DNA from 2 places in the Bradyrhizobium sp. CB82 genome. Region 1 is predicted to be linked to the other one. Evidence: riboswitches for the same ligand, from Rfam matches in the RefSeq annotation. Region 1 holds a riboswitch; the other holds the start of a gene.
What was found. Region 1 has a riboswitch for glycine ahead of QA640_RS38220 (FAD-dependent oxidoreductase). Riboswitches for the same ligand answer to the same signal wherever they lie in the genome.
Positions count from the first base shown of each region.

Region 2: another riboswitch for glycine. It lies ahead of gcvT (glycine cleavage system aminomethyltransferase GcvT); the one in region 1 lies ahead of QA640_RS38220 (FAD-dependent oxidoreductase).

Region 1 is NZ_CP121650.1:7,948,267-7,953,390, reverse strand. Features, by position in the region: partial or broken gene QA640_RS38225 (IS3 family transposase) at 1-697, shown strand, start outside; partial or broken gene QA640_RS38220 (FAD-dependent oxidoreductase) at 918-1,498, opposite strand; glycine riboswitch at 1,544-1,634, opposite strand; glycine riboswitch at 1,637-1,737, opposite strand; gene QA640_RS38215 (Xaa-Pro peptidase family protein) at 2,332-3,552, shown strand; gene QA640_RS38210 (amidohydrolase) at 3,857-4,417, shown strand; gene QA640_RS48450 (hypothetical protein) at 4,667-4,843, shown strand.
Region 2 is NZ_CP121650.1:3,431,557-3,436,680, forward strand. Features, by position in the region: gene gcvP (aminomethyl-transferring glycine dehydrogenase) at 1-544, opposite strand, end outside; gene gcvH (glycine cleavage system protein GcvH) at 562-930, opposite strand; gene gcvT (glycine cleavage system aminomethyltransferase GcvT) at 941-2,089, opposite strand; glycine riboswitch at 2,235-2,323, opposite strand; gene alaS (alanine--tRNA ligase) at 2,544-5,124, shown strand, end outside.

The sequences.
Region 1 (5,124 bases):
GCCGGCCAATGACAACGAGCTTGAGCTGATGCGGCGGATCGACCAACTGTTCACGGCCTGGCCGTTCCTGGGCTCGCGGCGGATGGCGGCGATGCTCAATGGCGAAGGCTGTCGCATCAATCGCAAGCGCGTGCAGCGGTTGTTGCGCAAGATGGGCATCGCGGCGCTGGGACCAAAGCCCAGAACCACCAAGCCGGCGCGGGGACACAAGATCTTCCCGTATCTCCTGCGCCAGATGGTGATCGACCGGCCGAATCAAGTGTGGGCGGCCGATATCACCTATGTGCCGATCGGCCAGGGCTTTCTGTATCTGGTGGCGATCATCGATTGGGCGAGCCGTGCGGTGCTGGCCTGGCGCCTGTCGAACACGATGGACACATCGTTCTGCGTGTCTGCGCTCGAAGAGGCCTTGGCGCGCTTCGGCCGGCCCGAGATCTTCAATACCGACCGGGGCAGCCAGTTCACCAGCGCCGCCTTCACCGGCACGCTGGCCGACACTGGCGTCCGGATCTCGATGGACGGTCGCGGGCGCTGGATGGACAACGTGTTCATCGAGCGGCTATGGCGCTCGCTCAAATACGAGGACATCTATCTCAAGGGTTATTCGGATGGCCACGAGGCCAAAGCCGGAATCGCCCGATGGATCGAGTTTTACAATTTCCAGCGCCCTCATCAGGCGCTGGAAAACCGCGCGCCGATGGCGGTCTGGCGGGCCGGTGTCACCGGCGCATTCGGCGAAGAGGCTGTGGATATGACGCTTCTCGCAAGCGAGAAGCTTGGACAACGCTGGGCGTTGCCCACATCCCCACAGCCACAACAGCAGCAAGCAAGAGTAGCGTAAAGTTATTGGGAAGAACGAACGGCAGAAGCTCCACTTAGGAAACCGGACCCAGTGGTCCTCAGCATAGGGTCCACTTCATATCTCCGGTCGAATCTGACGGCGTGAAGAATCCAGCATAATATTTATTCTGCAAAGTTGGCTCTATCACGCGCATTTCGGACAGAGTTACAGGACAGCGGTCCAACCCTCCCTCCACCAAGAAGCTGGTTCACACGAGCAGCCGTGTCAAACTCGGGCTTGCTTGAAGAGACATGTAGAATACCCCGCTGCTCCAAATCAAAAGCTATGCTCTCGCGATGGGCAATGTCAAAAAGATGCTGCCGCGCAGCGATAGCCAATCTGGTCGTTTCGATCGTGTTGCGACGGTGGTGACGGGTTTGAGCGACAAACTCAGCCAACCAAGTACAAGCTTGGACTCGGGTTCAGAAACAGTGGTGCATCCTTTCGCATCATCCACTTCAAACCCTTCAGGATGGTGCCTAGGCTATTCCAAACCTCAGCGTTACTTGCCGACAATTGTCCCCCATTCGCAAACGAGGTCTCCATTGCGAGATAACGATGGCGGTCAAATACTGTAACTGTGTAATCGCGAGCAGCGAGCGCGTAAGTAGTGGTAGCTCCGGTAATTCCGGATCCAATAACGACGATCGGTTTCATTAGGTGCTCCAAGGCAAGCGTGAACGGCGCGATAGCTCCGCCCCAAATCTGTCCTGCACCTGAGAGCTTACTCCGCTAACCTTTGGTGATTACGGTCCCCTTCGGTGGGCGCCACACTGGCGCCTCTATCCAGATTGTCCTAGGCGTGCGGTCCTGGGCCTGAGAGTTTCCTTGGGGAGTTGCCGCCTTCGGCGGAGATCGCCATTTGCTGGCTGATCTCTCTCTCCCACGCGCCATCGTCAGACCGGTCGATCCTTTCAGGCATATTTCGGCATGCAATACCGCTATACTTCAGAGTCGTCGTTCGCCGAGGGATGGCACGGTTAAGGCGAAAATGTCTTCGCCGGTTTTCAGCGTCGTTACCCAAGAAGTCGCAGAAATACTGCGGAATCTGCCGAAAACCGCGTAAGACAAGCGCTTACCTCGGTTTACTCTATCTACTGTATGGTGAGGATTATGGCTGGGACCCAGCGGTGACCTGTCATGTGGTTTGACCGGTCGACTGCATCTGAGCAGAGACTTCATCGCTAGTGATAACTGCGTAAGCGCAACGAAGAAACGACAACGCAGTTTGCCTGGGCGGAGTAAGATGCATTACGATCAACGGACGATGAAGCTGCTCGACGATCAACGGACGATGAAGCTGCTCGCTCTGTCGTCGTTATAATCGACTGTGGCTGCGGCTTGTCGGCACAGCTTATCCGTGGCTCCACATGAAGTGTGCGGGCCGCCCAGAGAAGAATCCTGATGGCCCGCCAGTAAGCGTTCGTCAGAAGATGTCGATTGAAGTTTTGTACCGTTGCTGCCCAGTATACCGCCCATTGGAGAGAATGATGACCATTCTAGATCACGCCGCGATTACCACGATCCCCTATGTACCCTTTGACAGAACAGAATATGAAAACCGAGTTGAGCACGCGCGACGGTTGATGAAAAGGTATGGCTTCGACGCGTTGCTTGTGACGTCCGAACATAACTGGCGTTATTTTGTTGATGATATCAGCACCACACCAAGTTCGACCACCAGGCCGCGGTTCCTTCTCATCCCCTTGTCTGGTGAAGCCGTAGGGATCGTTCCAGGCTCATTTGACGAATTTTACGGTCAAACCACCTGGGTAAAGAATTATCGTACTTGGGCCGGTCCTAACCCGAAGGATGAGGGCGTTTCCACGCTTGCTAAAGCGTTGAACGATCTGCCAACCACCGCAAAGATAGGGACGGAACTCGGAGCCGAGAGCAGGCTCGGTATGCCTGTTGGCGATTTTCTGCGCGTCGTTGATGCCATCCAGCCTCGCACATTCGTTGATGCCTCGGATCCAATCTTCACCCCATTGCGTATGATCAAGTCGCCCGCTGAAATTGAACGAATGCGCACGGTGAACGGGATTGCATCGGTAGTGTTTGACAAGCTGGCGCCAAAATTGCGCCAAGGTATGACTGAGCGAGAGGTTTGTCGCCTTTATGAGCTCGAATGCTTTCTCCTTGGCGTAGACAAAACGCTCAAGATCAATTGTAATTCAGGACGTGGGGGCTATACTCGCTGCTTTGGAGTTCCGACAGATAAGATTCTCTCGCGTGACGATCTGCTGTTCATAGATCAAGGGTTTTTGTTCAACTTCTATTTCAGTGATTTTAACAGGCACTTCGCTTTTGGAGTGCCCGATCAGAACACGGTGGATGCCTATAAGCTCGTTTGGGAGGCGACGGAGGTTGGTGTAGGCGCCGTGAGGCCTGGGATACCGATTAGCGATATCTATGCGGCGATGTCCGGCGTACTGAATAGCAAAGAGAGTCAACGCAAAGTCACCAGCATCGGGCGCATGGGACACTCGATGGGTTTGTGGATGCCAGAGCTGCCTTCGGTTCATCCAGAGGACAAGACACTTCTCAAGCCAGGGATGATCATTAATATCGAGCCAAGCACGAACTATCCGTCCTATTTTGACGGCACTCCAAAATTGATGATTCACGAGGAGGTTGTTGTCGTTACTGAAAATGGATCAGAGCTGCTCACGTCTCGTACCCCTCGAACTATACCAGTGGTCTCTCAATGAAGAAGTGGCGCGGAAGCAGTCGGCCCTAAACTTAAGCGACTTCCTTGTTTCGTAAGCGAGAGCCCAGATGTTCAAAGTCGAAAGATTTCCCGAGAATTGCAGTGCGAGGCAACCGCATGGCGCCGGTATCTTCATGAAAATCCGGAGCTCGGCTATCAAGTGCACAATACCGCGAGTTTCGTAGCAGAGAAGCTCGGCGTCATTCGGCATCCACCATATCGAAACCGGGATAGCTGAAAGTGGTATTGAGGCATTGATCCAGGGGAAAGGAGGAGATGGGCCGACCATTGGATGACGAGCAGATATGGACGCGTTGCCGATCTTGGAAGCCTCAAACAGACCGTGGTCGTCCAAGATACTTGGCAAAATGCACGCATGTGGGCATGACGGTCACACGGCCATGCTACTGGCCGCAGCGAAATACCTCGCCGCCACGCGCAATTTCAGGGGCGCCGTCGCATTGATCTTTCAGCCGGCGCAAGAAGTGGAGGCGCCATCTGGCGGTAAACGGATGGTCCAAGAGGGGATCATCGCTTCGGCATCTCACAAGTGTTCGGCATGCACAATCGACCTGGGCTGGACGTCGGCAAGTTCGGCATTTGCCGATGGTCCAATAATGGCATCCCAAGACGACTTCGACATTGTCGTGAAGGGTAGGGGTGGCCACGCGGCCAAGCCACATGAGATCGTGGATCCAGTAGTGATCGCGGCTCAGATTATTCTCGGGCTTCAAACGTTGGTATCGCGCCACACAAGTCCGATTGATTCGCTTGTAATCTCCGTTACAAAGTTGAATGCAGCTCAAGCTTACAACGTTATTCCAGATAACATTGAAATGTCCGGCACCGTAAGGACGGCACCGTAAGGACGGCACCGTAAGGACTCTGACACCTGACCTGGGCGACTTCGCGGAGCGGCAGATTTCGGCATGTGCGCAAAGTATTGCGCGCGGATTTGGCGCGGACGTTGAGTTCAGGTAATGCCGATCTGTCCCAGTCACCTTTAACCATACAGAGCAGACCAATCTGGCGATCGCGGTGGCGGGAAATCTCGTGGGAGCCAAATCCGTTGACGACAAGTTGAGATTAACTATGGGGGCCAGGATTTCGCTTATATGCTTGAGGCGCGTCCCGGCTCCTTTATTTTTCTCGGTAATGGGCCATCGGCTGGCGTGCACAACCCGGCTTATGATTTCAACGACGAAGCTCTTCCTTATGGCATCGGCTGCTGGGTGAACCTAGTAGAAGCAGTGCTGCCACCTGAGAGTAGAGCCGCGAGCATATGTGGATGAGTCGACAAGGCTCGCGGGTACGAAACGGCCTGACACTGAAGTGGGGTCTTTGCAAAATGTCTATGGAGCCGAAGACCTTTTTAGAGCTTCTGTGACCCCGAGACCTTTTCGCGGGTTTTAGGCGTAGCCTCTGAAATATATTTGGAGAGCTTGTCGTGCCTGCCTTGAGTGCGCGTCGCGTCGGTTGTCGCAGCTAACGAAGGCTTGAGAAATGTTCTGATTCCAGGAGGGGGTGGCAAGCGTTCCTGTTCGCAAATTACCTCGCGTGAGCTGCGGACTCT
Region 2 (5,124 bases), 4.5 Mb from region 1:
GCGGATGCACGTCCTTGTCGACGAAGAAGGCTTGCGCTTTCACCTGCGAGTGCCGCTCGGCGAGCGCCATGGCTTCGGCCGCGGCGGTCGCTTCATCGAGCAGCGAGGCGTTGGCGACGTCGAGCCCGGTGAGGTCGCAGATCATGGTCTGGAAGTTGAACAGCGCCTCCAGCCGGCCCTGGCTGATCTCGGGCTGGTAGGGCGTATACGCCGTGTACCAGGCCGGGTTTTCCAAAATGTTGCGCTGGATCACCGCGGGCAGGATGGTGCCGGAATAGCCTTGGCCGATCAGCGAGGTGAAGACCTGGTTTTGGGCTGCGAGCTCGGCCATGTGCGCGATCGCCTCGGTCTCGGTCAGGGGCTTGCCCAGATCGAGCGGAGATGCCTGCCGGATCGAGGCCGGCAGCGTCTCCGCCATCAGCGCATCGACGCTCTTGGCGCCGACCGTTTCGAGCATTGCGGTGACATCGCGCACTGAGGGGCCGATGTGGCGGCGAACGAAACTGGCGGCGGTTTCGCCGCTGGATTTACGGTGCGCGGTCATCGCTTGCTCCATCGTCCTTAAGCCGTGTGTGCCTTGTAGGCGGCTTCATCCATGAGGCCCCCGAGCTCGCTCTTGTCGGCAATTTTGATCTTGAAGAACCAGGCCTTGCCTGCGGCCTCCGAATTGACTAGCGCCGGCTCGTCGACGACCGCCTGGTTGACCTCGAGCACTTCGCCCGAGATCGGCGCATAGACGTCCGACGCCGCCTTCACGGACTCGACCACGGCCGCAGCTTCCGTCTTCTTCAGCGCGCGGCCGACCTTGGGCAGCTCGACGAACACGATGTCGCCGAGCTGCTGCTGGGCGTAATCGGTGATGCCGACGGTGGCGACGTCGCCGTCGATGGCGAGCCATTCATGGTCGGAGGTGTACAGCGTAGTGGTCATTGTCTCGTCCTCAGCGTTTGTAGGTGTTTTTCACGAAGGGCATGGCAGCGACTGCGAGCGGCAGGCGCTGGCCGCGCACCTCGGCGAAGAGCTTTGTGCCGAGCGCGCTCAGGCTCATGGGCACGTAGCCCATCGCCACCGGCGCGCTCAGGCTTGGGCCGAAACCGCCCGATGTGACCTTTCCAATGGGATCGCCGCCCGCGCTCTCGGCAAACAGCAGCGCGCCCTCGCGCACCGGGGCGCGGCCCTCGGCACGCAGGCCGACGCGGCGGCGGGATGCGCCGTGATCGAAGTGGGCGAGAATCTTTTCGGCGCCGGGAAAGCCGCCGGCGCGGGCGCCGCCGCTGCGGCGGCTCTTCTGCACCGACCACTCCAGCGCGGCCTCGACCGGCGTGGTGGCGGTGTCGATGTCGTGGCCGTAGAGGCAGAGCCCGGCTTCCAGCCGCAGGCTGTCGCGGGCCCCGAGACCGATCGGCAGCACGTCCGGATTGTCCAGCAGCATCTTGGCGAGGCGTTCGGCATCGGCAGCCGGAACCGAGATCTCGAAACCGTCCTCGCCGGTGTAGCCGGAGCGCGAGACGAAGCACCTGATGCCGGCGACCTCGTGCGGGCCGGCGTCCATGAACTTCATGGCCGGTGCCTCTGCACAAAGTTTCGCCAGCGCCGCTTCGGCCTTCGGACCCTGGAGCGCGATCAGCGCGCGGTCGTTCAGCGAATCGATGATGCAGTCATCGGAGAGATGCGCGCGCAGATGTGCCTCGTCCTCGGCCTTGCAGGCGGCATTGACGACCAGGAACAGGTGATCACCCAAATTGGCGACCATCAGATCGTCGAGAATGCCGCCGTCGAAATTGGTGAACTGAGCATAGCGCTGCCGCCCCTTGGCGATCGCCACGATATCCTGCGGCACCAGCCGCTCCAGCGCGCTGGCGGCGTCCTCGATCCTCCCGGATTTCGGCCGCAGCGCGATCTGGCCCATATGGGAGACGTCGAACAGGCCCGCTTTGCTGCGGGTATGGAGGTGCTCCTTCAGCACGCCGGCGGGGTACTGCACCGGCATCTCATAGCCCGCGAACGGCACCATCTTGCCGCCCACGGAGACATGGAGGTCGTAAAGAAGGGTACGTTTCAGGGAGTTCTTGTCGTCCGACGCAAGCATCACAGGGGCCCTCGCGGTTCCCGGGGAGAATTCCCCGAGGGAAACCAGTCGAAGCCCCATCTGTCGCTGTGCCTGAGAGTATTATCCCGTCGGCGGGTGCCACCCGGGCTTCAATGCCCGTCGGCGCCTCTTTCCAGATGCTGTCAAAGCCACACGGTCCCTTTGCCTGAGAGTTTCCGGGGCGGTTGCTCCTTCGGCGCCGGCAACAAAGCCGGTCTCTCCCGACGTGGCCGTACGTTACATGTAGGTACAGAACACAGGCTGGCCAAGGCTGTCAACGCGGCCGCAATGTCTATCAACGGCCTATTGCGCGGCTGCGGCAACCCTCTGATCTCTCTGCACAGTTTCTGGACAGGGCAGCTCACCTTGTCTAAAAGCGCTATCGCCCGCAGATATCAGCCTTAATTTCAGGTTTGGGCGGATTCTGGCGGATCTTGCACCCGATTGGATGAACATGAGCGGCGTCAACGAGATCAGGTCGACCTTTCTGAACTTCTTTGCCAAGAACGGCCACGAGATCGTGCCGTCCTCGCCATTGGTGCCGCGCAACGATCCGACGTTGATGTTCACCAATGCCGGCATGGTGCAGTTCAAGAACGTCTTCACGGGCGTCGAGAAGCGCCCCTATCACCGGGCCACCACCTCGCAGAAATGCGTGCGCGCCGGCGGCAAGCACAACGACCTCGACAATGTCGGCTACACCGCGCGCCATCTCACCTTCTTCGAGATGCTCGGCAACTTCTCCTTCGGCGACTACTTCAAGGAGCGCGCGATCGAGCTCGCCTGGAATCTGATCACCAAGGATTTCGGGCTGAAGAAGGACAAGCTGCTCGTCACCGTCTATCACACCGACGACGAGGCGGCCGGCCTGTGGAAGAAGATCGCGGGCTTCTCCGAGGACCGCATCATTCGCATCCCGACCTCGGACAATTTCTGGGCGATGGGCGATACCGGTCCGTGCGGCCCTTGCTCGGAGATCTTCATCGATCGCGGCGAGCACATCTGGGGCGGGCCTCCCGGCAGCCCGGAAGAGGACGGCGATCGCTTCCTCGAATTCTGGAATCTGGTCTTCATGCAGTTCGAGCAGGTGACGAAGGAGGAGCGCCAGCCGTTGCCGCGCCCCTCGATCGACACCGGCATGGGGCTGGAGCGCATGGCCTGCATCCTGCAGGGCGTCGACAGTGTGTTCGAGACCGATCTCTTCCGTCAGCTGATCGATGCGACCGCGTCCGCGCTTGGTAGCGGACCGAATGAGCAGACGGTCGCCTCGTTCAGGGTGATCGCCGATCACCTCCGCTCCTCGGCCTTCCTTGTGTCTGATGGCGTACTGCCCTCGAACGAGGGCCGCGGCTACGTGCTGCGCCGGATCATGCGACGGGCGATGCGCCACGCGCAGCTTCTGGGCGCGAAGGAGCCGCTGATGCATCGCCTCGTCTGGGCGCTGGTGCGTGAGATGGGCCAGGCCTATCCCGAGCTGGTGCGCGCGGAAAAGCTGATCGAGGAAACGCTGCGGCTGGAGGAAACCCGCTTCCGCAAGACGCTGGCGCGCGGCCTTGCCATCCTCGACGAGAAGAGCGCGTCATTGAAGAAGGGCGACATGTTCGACGGCGACGTCGCCTTCACGCTCTACGACACTTACGGCTTCCCGCTGGATCTCACACAGGACGCGCTAAAGTCGCGCGGTATCAGCGTCGACCAGTCTGCCTTCACCGATGCGATGGAGCGTCAACGCGAGAAGGCGCGTGCGTCCTGGGCGGGCTCGGGCGAGGCCGCCAGCGAGGCGATCTGGTTCCCGCTGCGCGAAAAGCTGGGGGCCACCGAATTCCTCGGCTATGAGACCGAGAGCGCCGAAGGCGTCGTCGCGGCGCTGGTGAAGGACGGCAAGGAAACCGACAGCCTCAAGGCCGGCGAGACCGGCTCGATCGTGCTCAACCAGACCCCGTTCTATGCGGAGTCCGGCGGCCAGGTCGGCGATACCGGCGTGATGGTCGGCGAGGGCGGGATCAAATTTCGTGTCACCGACACGCAGAAGAAGCTCGGCGATCTCTTCGTGCATATCGGCACGGTGGAGCAGGGGACGCTTAAGGCCGGCACCGCGCTCCAGCTCGAAGTTGACCACGCGCGCCGGTCCTCGATCCGCGCCCATCACTCCGCGACGCATCTTCTCCACGAGGCGCTGCGCCAGGTACTGGGCGATCATATCGCTCAGCGCGGCTCGCTGGTCGCGCCCGATCGCCTGCGTTTCGACTTCGTGCATCCCAAGCCGATCACGCCGGCGGAGCTCGCCCGCGTCGAGGACATTGCCAATGACGTTGTGCTGGAAAATGACGAGGTCACGACGCGCATCATGGGTGTCGACGAGGCCCGCGAAGCCGGCGCGCGTGCGCTGTTCGGCGAGAAATATGGCGACGAGGTCCGCGTCGTCTCGATGGGCAAGACCGCGCGCGAACACGGCGCCAACGCAATGGGCTGGTCGGTCGAGCTCTGCGGCGGCACTCATGTCAAGCGCACCGGCGATATCGGCCTGATCACGCTGACAAGCGAGAGCGCGGTCGCTTCCGGCGTGCGCCGTATCGAGGCGCTGACCGGGCGTCATGCACGCAAGCATGCCAACGACACCATGGCGCTGGCGAAGACCGCAGCCGCCGAGCTGCGCACCTCGCTCGAGGACGTGCCGGCGCGCATCACCGCGCTGATGGACGAGCGCAAGAAGCTGGAGCGTGAATTGTCCGACGCGCGCAAGAAGCTCGCGATGGGCGGCGCTGCGTCGTCCGGCAATGGCGCAGCCGCAGGCGTGCGCGAGGTCGGCGACGTCAAACTGATGGCGCGTGCGGTCGAGGGCATCGAGATGAAGGATCTCAAGAGCCTTGCCGACGACGGCAAGAAGCAGATCGGCTCCGGCGTCGTCGCGATCGTCGGCGTCACCGAGGACGGCAAGGCCGGCGTTGTGGTTGGTGTCACCGCCGACCTCACTTCGCGCTTCAACGCAGTTAATCTGGTTCGCGTCGCCTCCGAAGCGCTCGGCGGCAAGGGTG